Regions from separate parts of the Rhizobium sp. BK661 genome, predicted to be linked through region 2. Evidence: predicted binding sites of a transcription regulator. Region 2 holds the regulator's gene; each other region holds the start of a gene.
The links. Region 2 encodes LexA, which represses DNA repair genes until DNA is damaged. Its sites were predicted from a motif close to TGTTCNNNNTGTGTTCNG; they were not measured.
Positions count from the first base shown of each region.

Region 1: a site for LexA is predicted at 1,737-1,754, ahead of FHX16_RS16910 (putative DNA modification/repair radical SAM protein). Genes of this name have one in related genera too.
Region 3: a site for LexA is predicted at 1,250-1,267, ahead of ruvC (crossover junction endodeoxyribonuclease RuvC). Genes of this name have one in related genera too.
Region 4: a site for LexA is predicted at 2,734-2,751, ahead of dnaE (DNA polymerase III subunit alpha). Genes of this name have one in related genera too.

Region 1 is NZ_JANTYT010000007.1:156,370-160,258, reverse strand. Features, by position in the region: gene FHX16_RS16915 (UdgX family uracil-DNA binding protein) at 1-499, opposite strand, end outside; gene FHX16_RS16910 (putative DNA modification/repair radical SAM protein) at 499-1,731, opposite strand; gene greA (transcription elongation factor GreA) at 1,955-2,431, shown strand; gene FHX16_RS16900 (glycosyltransferase family 4 protein) at 2,463-3,512, shown strand; gene FHX16_RS16895 (glycosyltransferase) at 3,523-3,889, opposite strand, start outside.
Region 2 is NZ_JANTYT010000009.1:124,175-128,063, reverse strand. Features, by position in the region: gene FHX16_RS19140 (VOC family protein) at 1-530, opposite strand, end outside; gene lexA (transcriptional repressor LexA) at 731-1,447, shown strand; gene FHX16_RS19130 (ComEC/Rec2 family competence protein) at 1,428-3,671, opposite strand; gene FHX16_RS19125 (hypothetical protein) at 3,763-3,889, shown strand, end outside.
Region 3 is NZ_JANTYT010000005.1:302,911-306,799, forward strand. Features, by position in the region: gene ruvA (Holliday junction branch migration protein RuvA) at 44-661, opposite strand; gene ruvC (crossover junction endodeoxyribonuclease RuvC) at 696-1,208, opposite strand; gene FHX16_RS13995 (methyl-accepting chemotaxis protein) at 1,449-3,758, shown strand; gene FHX16_RS14000 (LLM class flavin-dependent oxidoreductase) at 3,878-3,889, shown strand, end outside.
Region 4 is NZ_JANTYT010000006.1:273,884-277,772, forward strand. Features, by position in the region: gene FHX16_RS15755 (lipoprotein-releasing ABC transporter permease subunit) at 1-850, shown strand, start outside; gene FHX16_RS15760 (ABC transporter ATP-binding protein) at 865-1,548, shown strand; gene FHX16_RS15765 (DUF5680 domain-containing protein) at 1,549-2,013, opposite strand; gene FHX16_RS15770 (hypothetical protein) at 2,084-2,668, opposite strand; gene dnaE (DNA polymerase III subunit alpha) at 2,973-3,889, shown strand, end outside.

The sequences.
Region 1 (3,889 bases), on a different contig from region 2:
GGCGCTGAAAGAACGGCGCCTTGCGCGTGACGATGTGATGATCCGGCTCGAACCAGGCGAGAAACTTCCGCCTGCCATTCACGGAAATGCCGGATCCCACTTCCTTGAAGCGAAGGAAAGCCGTCATCTTGTGGGCATCGCGGCGAACGCTTTTTTCCATCAACCGCGCAACCGAAACGTCTTCGTCGGACGCCACCGATAGAAGCGACTTGTCGGACTGAAGCCGCCACAGCAGCCGATAGAGAAGAAAGAAGCGGACGGGATCGGAATGGCAAATCACCGCTGAAGCAAGATCAATAAACGCCGGAGGCACTGTCATCGACCGACTGCCGGACACGGGTTGCGGAGGCAATACGTCGCGCTCCCAGAAGAGCTGCTTCTCACCGCCTTCTTCACGCCATTCTATGTCCTCCGGTGCAATGCCGGCACAGGCCAGAGCGCGGGCGGCATTGCGCCATTCGTCGAATTCGCCCCTGCCCTTCAGAACCACGCGGCGCATCAGAGCAGCGTCAATTGCTCGGGCGGCGGCTCGAACATCGTCCGCAAATCCGCTCGATCCGCCAATTGACGTGGCGTCCAGCCCTCTGCCGTCACAAAAGCCTGCACTTTCTTGATCGAGACACCGAGTCTGGAGAGGTCGTCCAAACGCAGCCTCCGGAAGCGACGGGCCGAAAGGATCGCCTTCACCGTTTTGGTTCCGAGCCCCGGCACGCGAAGCAGCCGTTCTCGCTCCGCCTTGTTGACGTCGACTGGAAAGTCGGCCCGATGGCCGAGCGCCCATGCAAGCTTGGGATCGAGATTGAGATCCAGCATTCCGCCGGGCCGCGTCGCGGTGATCTCCTCGATCCCGAAACCGTAGAAGCGATACAGCCAGTCTGCTTGGTAAAGTCGGTGTTCACGCATCAGTGGCGGCTTGATCAGAGGCAGGTTCTTCGAGGAGTCCGGAATGGGACTGAAGGCGGAATAGTAGACCCGCTTCAGGCTATAGCTGCCATAGAGCTGCGCACTCGTCCCAAGGATCGTCGCATCGTTTGCCCCATCGGCACCAACAATCATTTGCGTGCTCTGACCGGCTGGAACAAAACGCTTGCGCGTCTTCGATTGGAGCGTCGGCTCGTCGGCCGCCTCTATCTTCAATCGCAGGTCCCCCATCGAACGGCGGATGTGTGAGGGCCTTTTTTCCGGCGCAAGGCGCGCAATGCCGCTGTCCGTCGGAAGCTCGATGTTCAACGACAGACGATCCGCGTAAAGCCCTGCCTCTTCAATGAGATGGGCCGATGCCTCCGGAATCGACTTGAGGTGTATATAACCGCGGAAGTCATGGGAGACGCGTAGTTCGTGAACGACACGGACCATTTGCTCCATCGTATGATCCGGGGAGCGGATGATGCCCGACGAGAGAAACAACCCCTCGATATAGTTGCGGCGATAGAATTCCAACGTCAGCCAAACCACTTCCTCCGGTGTGAAGCGCGCCCGTTCTACATTGCTGGAGGACCGATTGATGCAATACGCACAATCGTAAATGCAGAAGTTCGTCAGGAGGACTTTCAATAGCGATATGCAGCGTCCATCAGGCGCATAGGCGTGGCAGATGCCGGAACCCTCGGTGGAGCCAAGGCCGCCACTTTTCGCCGAATCGCGCTTTTGTGTTCCGCTGGAAGCGCAGGATGCGTCATATTTTGCTGCATCCGAGAGAATTGCCAATCGTTCTTTTAGAGACTTCCTCATCTTCATGTTCACTATATGTTCTTGCTCAAAAAGTCAATCGAGGTTGGTTTCCAGCCACTCCGACCGGCCTCCGGCCAGCGATACGAATTTTATGGAAATCAGCGGTGGCGATCTGCTATAACCGCAAAAGTTAGGATTGTTGCACGGTTCCGAGGTTCCCCCTCGGGACCTGTTTTCTTTTGTGTCCGCGGCTATGTGGATACAGGGAGTGAAGGACAAAAAAATGGTTGATAAGGTACCGATGACGCAGGGTGGTTTCGTCAAGCTGCAGGAAGAACTGCGCTGGCGTCAGCAGGAGGAGCGTCCCCGGATCATCGAGGCAATCGCCGAAGCCCGTGCGCATGGTGACCTCTCGGAAAACGCCGAATACCATGCTGCGAAGGAAGCTCAGAGCCACAACGAAGGCCGTATCAGCGAGCTCGAGGACCTGACCGCGCGTGCCGAGGTCATCGACCTGTCGAAGATGTCCGGCGACAAGATCAAGTTCGGCGCGAAGGTGAAGCTCGTCGACGAGGATACCGAAGAAGAAAAGACCTATCAGATCGTCGGCGATCAGGAAGCCGACGTTAAGGCGGGACGTATCTCCATCTCCTCCCCAATCGCGCGTGCGCTGATTGGCAAGGAAGTCGGCGACTCCATCGAAGTCAATGCGCCCGGTGGCTCCAAGGCCTACGAAGTCCTTTCCATTTCCTGGGGCTGATTGATCCGTGGACGGTCGAGGGCAGCCGGCTATCGCCAAGGTCAGTGACGTCGAGATTATTGCGCCTAACTTCAAGAAGCGGCTCTCCGGCGTCACGTCCACCATCATCCAGTTGATCCCGGTCCAGCGCGCACTCGGCGAGAAGATTGCAGCCCTTGGACCGGGTCTTCCGGCATCCTTGCCGCACATCCGTTTTCGTGACTTGCTGAAGCTATGGCGGGCGCCGCGCGGCAAGCGGTTTCGCATATGGCACGCCCGTCGCAACATCGAAATGCTGCCGGCCATCCTGATGCGCGATGTCTTGCGCATGCCGCTGAAGATCGTCTTCACCTCGGCGTCCCAGCGCCGCCACTCCGGCTGGACGAAATGGCTGATTTCGAAGATGGACGCGGTGATAGCAACCAGCGGCAAGACGGCGAATTATCTCGAAGTGCCGAGCACCGTCGTTCTCCACGGGATAGACACAACCCGCTTTTCGCCGGCAGATGATAGGGTAGCGGCCAAACGGCTGCTTGGTCTCGACGAGACGAAGAAGATCGCCGGCTGCTTCGGTCGCGTTCGCCATCAGAAGGGCACCGACCTTTTCGTCGACAGCATGATCCGTCTGCTCCCGTCCCGGCCCGACTGGGTCGCAATCGTTGCCGGACGCGCCACGGCACAACACGTCGAGTTTGAAAACGAACTGAAGGCGCGGGTTGCCTCTGCCGGCCTGTCCGATCGCCTACTATTCGTAGGCGAGCACACCAACATCAACGACTGGTATCGTGCACTCGATATGTTTGTCGCGCCACAACGCTGGGAAGGCTTCGGCCTGACGCCGCTCGAAGCGATGGCGACCGCCGTTCCCGTTGTCGCGACGGACGTCGGAGCCTTTCCGGAACTGCTGCTCACCGGTGACCAGGAAACCGGGATAATCATCCCGCGTGACGATCTCGATGAGATGGTACTGGCCGCTGCCCATTTCATGGATGACGACGCCCGTCGCCAAGAGGCTTCACTCCGCGCGAGGAACCACGCGATAAGCGCCTTCAGCATTGAAGGCGAGGCCCGGCGACTTGGCGCGGTCTACACGGCCCTATGACCGGGGGCCGTCAAGGCTTGCGCTTGAAGAGTTCAAGATAGGCGTCGGCAACAGCGCCTTCAGAAAACTGCCCCATCAACGTGTCCCGCCCACCGGCGGTCACCTTTGCCGCCAGCAAGGGATCATTGATCAAACGCTCAATGGCCTTCGAAAAACCGTCGGTGTCGCCGATCTCAACAAGAAGCCCGTTCTCGCCGTCCCTCATGAACCACGACGGCCCCTCTGAACGGCTGGAAACGACGGGTTTGCCCTGCGCCCAAGCCTCCAGAATGACGTTGCCAAGCGGCTCATGGTTCGAGGGCATGACGAAGATGTCGGCAGCCGCCACAAACGGCCGCGTGTCTTTCTGCCATCCGAGAAACCGCACCCGGTCCGTT
Region 2 (3,889 bases):
CCGCCCACGCCATTTGGGTGCACTTGCAGCGCCCTTCGATCGGCAGGCAGCGGATTGACCCTCTGGCAGGTGAAAAAAAAGAAATCAGGTGCGCGCAGGTCAACTGCGAACGCGAGTTTGAATGCAGCAATGGCTTCCGAGCCGTCGGGCATCTTCATCGGCCGCTCGAACTGCAGCATCTCACCGCCGTTGATCTTCTCCGCAAGGAATCTAGCGTGGTCGCGGTCGGCGTCCCCCGTCGCGAAGACAACTGCGGACAGTCCATCCTCGCCGCATCGAAACCGAAAGGCACGGTCACGCGCGGTGAAGACGTTGCCCTTCCTCGCCGACGCCTCGTGCAGTTCGAGGCTGGCGACGCCCAGCGGCTCCAGATAAGTTTCGTCGGCGAAGAAGATACAGGCGTTCTCTGTTCCGAACGGGTGCCGCGCATCTGGCGCGACGGTGAATCCCAGCATTCCGAGGCGCTCGCGCGCAAGCCTGATGTTGGACACCGGCAGCACAATGTGGTCCAGCGGATGTGCTTCGCTCATGGCAAACTCCCCGGGGATTTGCGAAGATGTGCGCCGGGCAAGAGAACAATGCAACCCCCTTCTCCGCATTCACTCAAAAGCGACGCAAAAACTGAACAAGTTGCAGGCAAGTTTTACGAAAATTTAGGTACTTGCAGAACACATATGGAACATATAGTGTCTGTTCTGGCTTTGTTTCACAACTCTGGGGTTCAACTTCGATGCTGACGCGCAAGCAACAGGAGCTTCTTCTCTTCATTCACGAACGAATGAAGGAGTCCGGTGTCCCCCCATCTTTCGACGAAATGAAGGACGCTCTCGATCTCGCGTCGAAGTCGGGCATCCACCGCCTGATTACGGCGCTGGAAGAACGCGGCTTCATTCGCCGACTGCCGAATCGAGCCCGCGCTTTGGAGGTCATCAAGCTGCCAGAGGCATATAATCCCAGTCTCCAGCCGCGCCGCGGTTTCTCGCCGAGCGTGATCGAGGGCAGCCTTGGCAAACCTCAACCGGTGGCGCCGCCAAAGCCGGCCGCGCATGCGGACAATGGCAATTCGGCCTCTGTACCTGTTATGGGGCGGATCGCTGCAGGCGTGCCAATTTCTGCAATCCAGAACAATACGCACGACATCACGGTTCCGGCCGACATGCTTGGCCCAGGCGAGCATTATGCGCTCGAGGTGAAGGGAGACTCGATGATCGAGGCCGGCATCTTCGACGGCGATACGGTGATTATCCGCAACGGCAGCACCGCCAACGCCGGCGACATTGTTGTCGCACTTGTCGATGACGAGGAAGCAACCCTCAAGCGCTTCCGCCGCAAGGGCGCTTCGATCGCGCTTGAAGCTGCGAACCCGGCTTATGAAACGCGTATTTTCGGACCCGATCGCGTCAAGGTTCAGGGCAAGCTGGTCGGCCTCATTCGCCGCTATCACTAAAGACAGGCGGCTCTCCGTCGAAGGTGCCGCTTCGCCAATTGTATGCCCGATGCCGCATCCAGGGCCGGTCAAGTGTCGTATAGGCCGTCGTCACGACAGGCGTTCCCTGTTCGTCTATTCGTATCTCTGCCGCACCCGAGCGGCGCAAGGTTTCGCCCGTGAACAACAATGCACCTGACCGGCATTCGTTTGCGCGCAGACGAGCGGGCGTAACGACGATGTCGGCGGTGTCGCAGGCAGCGCCGACGTAGGCGGGATCTTCGATGATCGTCAGAACGTAGCCGCTGTCGTGCGCCGCTGTGCACCAAGCGCCTTTCAGGCAGACGAAACGGTTCTCAACGCCTCTCGCAACGACCTGCCGCAACGCGTTGCGAGCGTTATGCAATTCGTCGGCCGAGAGCCTCCGAGGCTTGCCGTCGCCGTCTCGCCGGCGGACTGGTTTGACACCCTCTATCAGGAGCGGCGGCCGGGCTTGCTCCGCAACCAGAGCCCTTCGCCATTGGTCGAAAATGAAGTCGGGTGGGCGCGTCCGGTTGGAAGCAATAACCTGATTGTCGACAATCGCGACGAGACCGCCATCCTCGGCAATGATGAAATCTGGCGCCGGTCTGGACGGCGCGAGCACAACGAGCAGAGTTGCCAACGCGATCGCAACAGCGCCGAGGTACCGCAGTCTGGTGCGCAGAAGCGCAAGCACGAGGAAGCCTGCGACGGCGACAGGAAAGTACCAAACCGGCAATCGGCCGATATCGACGTTGCCGCCCCATCCCGAGACCATCTTTGCAATGGCGATCACAATTTCGAGCCCGAAGCCGGCGATTTTCCAGGGAACGATATCGAGGCCAAACGGCGTCAGCAGCATCGCGAACATGCCCATAGGCATCACCACGAAGGAGATTACCGGCATGGCCATGAGATTTGCGGGCAATCCATAAGCGCTGAGCCGATGGAAATGTTCGACTGCAAAGAGCGCGGTCGAGAAGCCTCCGATCATTGAGGAAAGGAGGATGCCAGCAAAGAAGCGTGCGACAAAAACTACGGGCTTCACTGCCCTGACTTGCAGCAAGGGATGTTCGCGCGCGGCTCGCTTCGACCACATCGCATAACCGGCAACCAGCGCAAGAGTCGCCGCAAATGACATCTGGAAGCTCGCGCCTAGCGCCTCGGATGGAGACAAGAGCAGAATCACCCAAGCCGATAGGGCAATGTTGCGCAGACTGATTGACGGCCTGTCGAAGAATACAGCGGCCAGCATGATCGCCATCATGATGAAGGCTCGCTCTGCCGAGACCGCAAAGCCCGAGATCATGTAATAGGCTGTCAGGGCGACGAGCGCGCCAGCAGCTGCAATCTTCTTGGTCGGGTACGCCTGCGTAACGGATGGAAACAGGCTCAGCAGTTGGCGTAGGCCGACGAAGAAGATACCCGCGGAGAGCGCCATGTTGAGACCGGAGATTGCCACGATATGCGCCAGACCCGCCTGTCGCAGCGCGTCGGTGGTTTCCCGCGAGATCGCGCGCCGCTCGTCGGTGACAAGCGACGCCGCAAAGGCGCCGGTGTCGCCCGGCAGGATTCCACGGATGCGGTCTCCAATTCCGCTTCGAAGACCATCCAGCCAGTTGGCTCCGCGCTCCGAAATCGATGGTGTGCCGACCGCTGGCGGCATTGAAACGCTTGGCGAACCATAAAAGAAACCGTTCGCGCCAATCTCGTCGAAATAGGCGCTGAAGGCGAAGTCGTTGAGCCCAGGCAGCGCCGGTCCCGCAGGCGGGGTCAATCGTGCCCGTCCCGTCAACCACTCCCCGATTTCGAACGGTTCTTTCTGCCCACGCGCGACGACTGAAACCCGGTCTGGCGGCCGCCTAATCTGAGGCGACTGAGTGCCGGAAATGGAGAGGATATAGCGCCAACGACCCGCGCCATCCCCCTCCCGACGCTCGACCCGACCAGTGATCGTTGTGGTGACGGGCGTATCCAGTATGACGGTCGCCCTGCTCCGCGTTTCGTATTGGGCCGAAAGCATTCCCGCGACGCAAAGCAAGCCGGCCAGTGCTGAACTCCGGACAAACGGACGCCCTTGGCCCGCCGCCATTGCAACAGGTGCCAACACAACAACCCATGCCATCAAGCGCATCGTGGGAGGGTCACTTGCGAGTTCGAACCAGAGGACGGCGCCGGCTCCGAGGAAGACCGGCGAGAACAGAAACAACCGTCCATGTTCCATCTCCGCTGTCGCGGAACCTTGGAGCCATGAAGCCCAGTCCCGTGTCGCAGCTTTGATCCGTGTCGGCCACGCGATGGAGGACTGCGTGCGCATGGCCGGCAACAGCTTGGCGGCCGATCGATTCAACAGGAGAGACGGCTCCGCTGCACGCGCGGAAGCATCCGCGGCAGGCACGGCCTTCGTTACTTCAAATGGCTTCAACCCCGGCATGCATTTGC
Region 3 (3,889 bases), on a different contig from region 2:
TACACCAAGCCGAACGCTTTTGGCACCCGCTCGGGCAATTGGATCAGCGAGCCAGTTCCTTCAAGCCGAGACGGATGAGCTTGGCGCTGTCGGCACCTTCACCGGCGGTCTTCATGGCCGCTGCAACGGCGTTGGCCGCCTGATCGCGGGAATAGCCGAGATTCGTCAGTGCGGAGACCGCGTCGGCGACCGGAGCAGCTGCGACGCCTTCGCCCAACTCCTGCTTGAGGCCGATGGTACCGGACGCTTCACCGGCAAAGGCCGGCGCCTTGTTCTTCAGTTCGGTGACGATACGCACTGCGACCTTGGGTCCGACACCCTGAGCGCGGGCGACTGACGTGCGATCCTGCAGCGCAATGGCGTTCGCCAGTTCGCTTGGAGGCAGCGTCGAGAGCACGGCGAGAGCCACCTTTGCACCAACGCCTTGTACGCTTTGCAGGAGGGTGAACCATTCCCTCTCGAGCGCGGTCATGAAACCGAAGAGTTTCAACTGGTCTTCGCGAACATAGGTTTCGATGAAGAGCACACAGGCTTCGCCCACCGAGCCGAGGCGAGACAGGGTGCGCGCCGAGCAGAAGGCGACGTAGCACACGCCGTGGACATCGACGAGGACATAGTCGTCGCCGATTTCTTCGATGGTGCCTTTGAGCTTGCCGATCATGCAAATGGTCCGTTCGGTGGGTTGTCAGTGAAGATTAGCCGGCAAGTGCTGCCTGCCGCATGCGGTTGCTGCCGCGGTTGTGCGCATGGCAAATTGCGATCGCCAACGCGTCGGCGGCGTCGTTGCCTTTGAATTCGACCTTGGGCATCAGGATTTTCAGCATCATGTGGATTTGCTGCTTCTCGCCGTGGCCGACACCGATGACTGCCTTCTTGACCGCGTTCGGCGCGTATTCAGCGACCGGCAATCCGGCACGGGCAGGGACCAGCATCGCAATGCCGCGCGCCTGACCGAGTTTCAGCGTCGCGACGGCATCCTTGTTGACGAAGGTCTGTTCTACAGCGGCCTCATCCGGCTTGTAGCTATGGACGACATCCGCCAGACCGTCATGCAGTTGGCAGAGGCGCGAAGCCAGGTCCATGTCGCCATCCGAGGTGACGGTGCCGGACGCGACAAAGCGCAAGGAATTGCCGAGTGTGTCGATAATTCCCCAGCCGGTGCGGCGCAGGCCCGGATCAACGCCGATGATGCGAATCGTATTTTGCATGCTTCACCCTATTGCACTCGCAAAATAACTGCCATCGATATGTGAACAAAACAAAAACATTCCTTGTTTTTCAGCCGCGCTGTTTACGGCAATTTAAGCTCCGTAGCCGACTTTTGATCCACAAAATGTCAGAGGAGCTCCCTTCTTCAGGAGGTAAGGCTCCCGTGTTCTGTTTACAGGTCAGCCGGCAGGGCGTTCCCGTTCCGCCGGTATGAGCCGTTCCGGAAGGGTTCGTCGTTCATGGTTCAGAGATTTCAATCCCTGTCCTTTAAGGTCATTGCTACATTCATTCTGCTCACCGCGCTGTCGATCGCGGTCATCAACGTCCTCGCTTATTTCGCCAGCAGCCGCATATCCGGCGAGCAGGCGCTCAAGGCAAAGGAGAGCGTGCTGATCTTCCGCGGCGACATGCTGCAGGATCAGCTTCAGCAGCTGGAAAACCAGGCGAACTCGATTGCGCGCATCGAAGCGCTGCAGATGTCGATCACGAGCCTGAAGAGCGGTTGGAAGACAATCGAGAAGACGTCAGGCGATGCGCGCGCCGAATTGAAAAAGGTGTTCATCACCAGCAATCCCAATCCGGCAGACCAGCGCGAAAAACTGATCAAGCCGGAAGCTCCGAGCGGCTTCTACTTCTCCAATCACGAAACGACGCAGGGCGAGGTGGCCCGCGACCTCGAGAACACCGCCTTCAGCGACCTGCTGATTGCCGATCTCGATGGCAACGTTCTCTATTCCTACAAGAAGAACGACGACTTCGCCGAAAACCTGAAGACCGATGCGTGGAAGTCGACCGGCGCCGGTCTCGCCTTTGCCAAGGCCATCGAGAACACCGCCAAGGCGAAGGACGATTCCGCGCCGACCGGCTTTTCAGGTCTTCGCGTCGATGCAGCAAATGGTAAGTCGGCAATCTTCTACGCCGTGCCGATCGTCAAGCTCGGCGCTCCCAAGGGCGTGATGCTCTTCAAGGTGCGCGATGACATCATTACCAGTATCCTCGCCAAGGGTATCGTGGCCGGCAGCACCGCACAGGCCGCGATCATCTCGGAAGATGGCTCGGCTGTTGGCGTGAACAGCGCTGGCCAGCTTGTCATGCTGGATACGGCGCCGTTCACGTTCGCTAAGGACGCGCTTTCGGCAAAGGGGATGACGGTCGACGACTTCGATCGCGCCGATGGTCAGGCGCGCGCCTATGTCCGTGGCATCGACTATCAGGGCTCCCGTTTCCTCGTCGTGGAAAGTGTGCGTCTCAGCGAGCTCAACGCCGGCTCGCTCGAAATCGCGACCCTGCTGACGATGATCGCATTTGGCGTTCTGGTCGTCATGGCGGTGGCGACCTGGATGATCACCAAGCTGCTGTTCTCGCCGCTCGCCCGTCTTGCCGGCGTCACCCGCGACGTTGCCGATGGCAACCTCGACGTCGAGATCGGCAGCCAGAACCGCGGCGACGAGATCGGCACGATGGCCAAGGCCCTGGCGCGGTTCAAGCAATCGCTGGTCGAAGGCCGCGAGCTGGAAGCTGCCAGCAATGAAACGCGGGCGCGCGCCGAGCGGGATCGCCAGCAACATATGGCCGAGCGCGAGGCCGAGGCCCAGACACTGCAGGAAGTCGTCCAGGCGATCGACGAGGGTCTGCACCATCTCGCCAATGGCGATCTTGCCTATCAGATCGAAACACGCTTCCCGAGCGAACTCGAGGGCCTGCGCGTCAATTTCAACGAGGCGCTGGCAGCGCTCAGCGAAACGATGACGGCGATCGGCGGCAACTCCATGGCGGTACGCGCGGGCTCCGAGGAAATGCGCACCGGCGCCGACGAGCTTGCCGGTCGTACCGAGCGCCAGGCCGCTTCGATCACCGAGACTGCAAACGCAATCGATGCGATCACCCAGTCTGTCCGGGTTCAGATCGAGCGCGCCGAGCAGGCCGAACGCATTGCCCGTGACGCCAAGCGCGAAACGGCCGGCTCCAGCCAGATCATGCAAGAGACGATCGCTGCAATGGAAGCAATCCAGGCATCGTCGCGCCAGATCAACTCTATCATCGCCGTGATCGACTCGATCGCCTTCCAGACGAACCTTCTGGCGCTCAATGCGGGCGTCGAAGCGGCGCGAGCAGGGGAGTCCGGCAAGGGCTTCGCTGTCGTCGCCATGGAAGTGCGCGAACTGGCGCAGCGTTCGTCGAGTGCAGCAAAGGAAATCGGGAGCCTGCTACAAAAATCCACGCATGAGGTTGAGCTGGGCGTATCGCTCGTCGAGCGCGCCGGAGACGCGTTGACCGGGATCGGCAGCCACGTCGAGGCGATCAACGGCCAGATCAGCGAGATCATGGAAACGACTCGTGAAGAGGCGGACACGCTGCGCCAGATCAACACGGCGGTGTCCGAGCTGGACGCGATGACGCAGCAGAATGCGGCAATGGTCGAGGAAACCACCGCGGCTATTCACCGGCTCGCTACGGAAGCGGTCGAAATGGATCGGCAACTGGCGAATTTCACACTGGCGCATGAGCATCAGAGCGCTGAGGTGCACGGGCTAAGACGTCGGGCCTGAACCGAGCGTTGACAAAACAAGGGGCCGGGTGACCGGCCCTTTTCTTTGCCGGCCCGTTTGGAATGGAAGAAGAGCACACCTACATAGACGTGTCCTTCCAACCACCGACAGGCTTCGCCATGGTTCCCTTT
Region 4 (3,889 bases), on a different contig from region 2:
CATCAAGTCCGGCGATCTTGTCGGTTTTGCCGCGGGACAGGGTGTCCTTATCGGCTCGGGTATGGCGACACAGCTCGGCCTTCAGGCAGGTGACACCATCACGCTGATATCACCGGAAGGTGATGTCACGCCGATGGGTGTAAACCCACGGGTCAAGTCCTACAAGGTCTCCGGTATCTTCGAGATCGGCATGTCGGAATACGACGCGACGATCATCTATATGCCGCTTGAGGAAGCGCAGCTCTATTTCAATGCCGAGGGGCTGGTTCAATCCATCGAACTCTTCGTCGACAATCCCGACGACATTGACAATATGCGGCCGAAGGTGGAGGCCGCCGCGGGCCGCCAGATTGCGATTACTGACTGGCGCCAGCGCAACCAGACCTTCTTCTCCGCGCTGCAGGTCGAGCGGAACGTGATGTTCATGATCCTGACGCTCATCGTCCTCGTTGCGGCGCTGAACATCATTTCCGGCCTCATCATGCTGGTGAAGGACAAGGGCAGTGACATCGCGATCCTGCGGACGATGGGCGCGAGCTCTGGCGCGATCATGCGCATCTTCTTTATGACGGGCGCTGCCATTGGCCTCGTTGGGACGCTCGCCGGTGTGCTGCTCGGGGTTCTTGTTTGCGTCAATATCGAGAAGATCCGCGAGTTTTTCTCTTGGGTGTCCGGCACGGTGCTGTTTGACCCGCAGCTCTATTTCCTCAGCCAACTGCCCGCCGAGATGAGCTTCAGCGAGACCATGTCCGTGGTGATCATGGCGTTGACGCTGTCCTTCATCGCGACGATCTTTCCGGCATGGCGAGCCTCCAAGCTCGATCCCGTGCAAGCCCTGCGCTACGAATAAGGAATGCTCTCTTCATGAAGCGGAATCCCGTTCTCAAGCTTTCCGGCGTCGAGCGCCACTATGGCCAGGGCGAGACGCTGCTCTCGATCTTGAAGGGTGCCGATTTCACGCTCAACAGCGGCGAAATCGTTGCGCTCGTCGCTCCATCAGGGACCGGCAAGTCGACGCTTTTGCACGTTGCTGGCCTGCTCGAGCATCCCGATGGCGGCGAGGTTGTCATCAACGGAAATGCCTGTGACGGTTTGCCGGATGATAAGCGTACGGCGATCCGCCGTAGCGAAATCGGATTCGTCTACCAGTTCCATCACCTGCTGCCGGAATTCTCTGCGATCGAGAATATCATGATGCCGCAGATGATCGCCGGGTTGCCGCGCAAGGAGGCGAAGGAACGAGCCGGCCAGTTGCTCGACTACATGCGTATCGGCCATCGCGGTGCGCACCGCCCCGGGGAGCTTTCCGGTGGCGAGCAACAGCGCGTGGCGATTGCCCGTGCCGTCGCCAATGCGCCAAGCCTGCTTCTGGCGGATGAGCCAACGGGCAACCTCGATCCAGAAACGGCGAGCTATGTCTTTGACGCACTGGAGGCGCTGGTGCGCCAATCAGGCCTGGCGGCACTCATCGCCACCCATAATCATGAACTCGCCGGGCGCATGGACCGCCGCGTCACGATCACCGACGGCAAGGTCGTGGATTTCTGATCAGGGCTGGATGAGACCGCCACGGTAGTCCAGTTCATAGGCCCTGCGCTCATTCACGACGATCACTTCACGACCGCTGAAATGGCTGCAGTCGCCTGTGTTTTGATCGGCATAGAAACCGAAAGCATGCTCGAATTCCATGCCGCCGAGAAAACGTCGGTACTCGGCATACATTTTTGACAGTGCAGCCTTAATCACCGTTCCCGCTCTTTTCCCGTCGATCAACGAATGCTCGACGATGCGTCCGAAGTAGTTCATCGCCCAGACCGGTTCGCCGTCCAGCCAAACCACTTCTTGCCCGGCGAAATCGGCGCCGCCGAAATAGCTGTCGAGATAGCGCCACTGTCCACGCTGATAACCGATGTCATGCGATCCTGTCCGGCAGGCGGGTGCAGGGGTTCCGCCGCCAACATAGGTACGGGCCTTCGCCTCAACGATGAACCGGTTCAATGCAGCAATATCCATGACCTATCCCCCTCGTTCGGCAACGTCTCAAAAAGACTGCCAGTTGTAAAGAACAAAAAGGGAACATGCTTCACTGGCCGCAGATGGATTGCCCGGTCTCGTTGTTCCATTCAGCGATCGGGAGGACACGTGGCTCGGCTTTGACGTCCTTGCCATCCTTCTGCAACTTCCCGGTCAACGCGTTGTAGTCGCAGGAGCCGGCGGCATTCGGGTCGAGCGTGTCGTAGTGATTGTAGGTATAGCCGGCGACGACAAACTGCTCGTTGCGGTAGGCCACTGTCAGCGTCTGGTCCCAGCGGTCGCGTCCGATCGCACTGTTCTGTGAGTGGATGGCGATCGAGGATTTGCCAATGGCTTTCAATGACGGTTCCTGCCCGAAGACGCCATTGGCATTGGTGCTGCCCCAAATCTTGTCGGGCGCGGTAAGCGAAAGTCGCAGAAGCTCGTGATCGCTGTCGCGAAGGTAAAGGTAGATGCCGATCTGATCGTCGCTGGCGTCATCTTCCGGAGCAACCAGCAGCGCGAGATCCTCATGCCCGTCGCCGTCCCAATCGCCCGTCGTCGCGTCAATGATGCGCGCGGGATCGATTTGTTCGGCCCGAGCGGTAAACGCTGCCGACCAAGCCAATCCAACAATTAAGACAAACTTAAGCATGCTTTTCTCCCCGTGCCATGCAGCCAGCAGAGCGGAAAAGAATCCTGTTGACAATAGAACAAGGGCGGAACAAACTGAAAACATAAGAGAACAGGAGAGCCAAATGACTGACATGATCCGTGATATCGCAGCATTCACCTCCATCGCAATGTTCGTTGCCAGCTTCTCGCTGATCTGCATGGCAATGTAAGAATTCAGGGGACCGCATGGCTGCCATGCGGTCCGAACCCGATCGCTTCTCTGGACATCGACCCCTCAATGCTGAGAATAGACCTGATTGATTCAGGTGATCGGAAGGCATGTTATGGCGGGTGCGGAGAAAGACGCGGCAAGCGGTTTTATCGGTGGCACGCCAGGCTTCGTTCACCTGCGGGTTCACTCAGCCTACTCGCTGCTTGAAGGCGCGCTGCCACTCAAGAAGATTCTCTACAAGGCGTCGGGCGACAGTCAGCCGGCGATCGCGATCACCGATACGAACAATCTGTTCGTCGCCCTCGAATTTTCGCAGAAGGCGATGGATGAGGGGCTGCAGCCGATCATTGGCTGCCAGGTCTCGATCGATATGGAAGACAGTCTTGAGACGGAACGGCGAGGCGGCCAGCAGGCACTCGTCAAGCTCCCGTCGCTGGTGCTCTTGGCGGCCACCGATGCCGGCTACGAGCGATTGGTGGACCTTGTCAGCCGCGCCTATCTCGGCGGTGAGGGCAACGGTCAATCGATTCACATTCGCGCCTCTTGGCTCGATGAGATCGGTACCGGCGGTCTGATCGCTCTGACCGGCGCCTTGACGGGGCCGATCGACATGGCGCTTAAGGACGGGCATACCGCCCAGGCGGAAGCACGCCTTCTGCTGCTGAAGCGCCATTTCGGCGACCGGCTTTATGTAGAGCTGCAGCGGCACGGCACCTACGACAAGCGCCACGAGCAGAAGGTGGTCGGCCTTGCCTACGAGTATGACCTGCCGCTGGTCGCCACCAATGAAGCCTTCTTCCCGACCCGTGAGGACTATGATGCGCACGACGCCCTGATGGCCGTCGCCCACAACGCCATTGTCTCGGATGATACCCGATTCCGCCTGACACCCGATCACTACCTGAAGAGCCGCGCCGAAATGGCCAAGCTGTTCGCGGACCTGCCTGAAGCCTTGGAAAATACCGTCGAGATCGCCCGGCGCTGCTCCTTCATCCTGAAGACACGCAAGCCGATCTTGCCGCGCTTCAC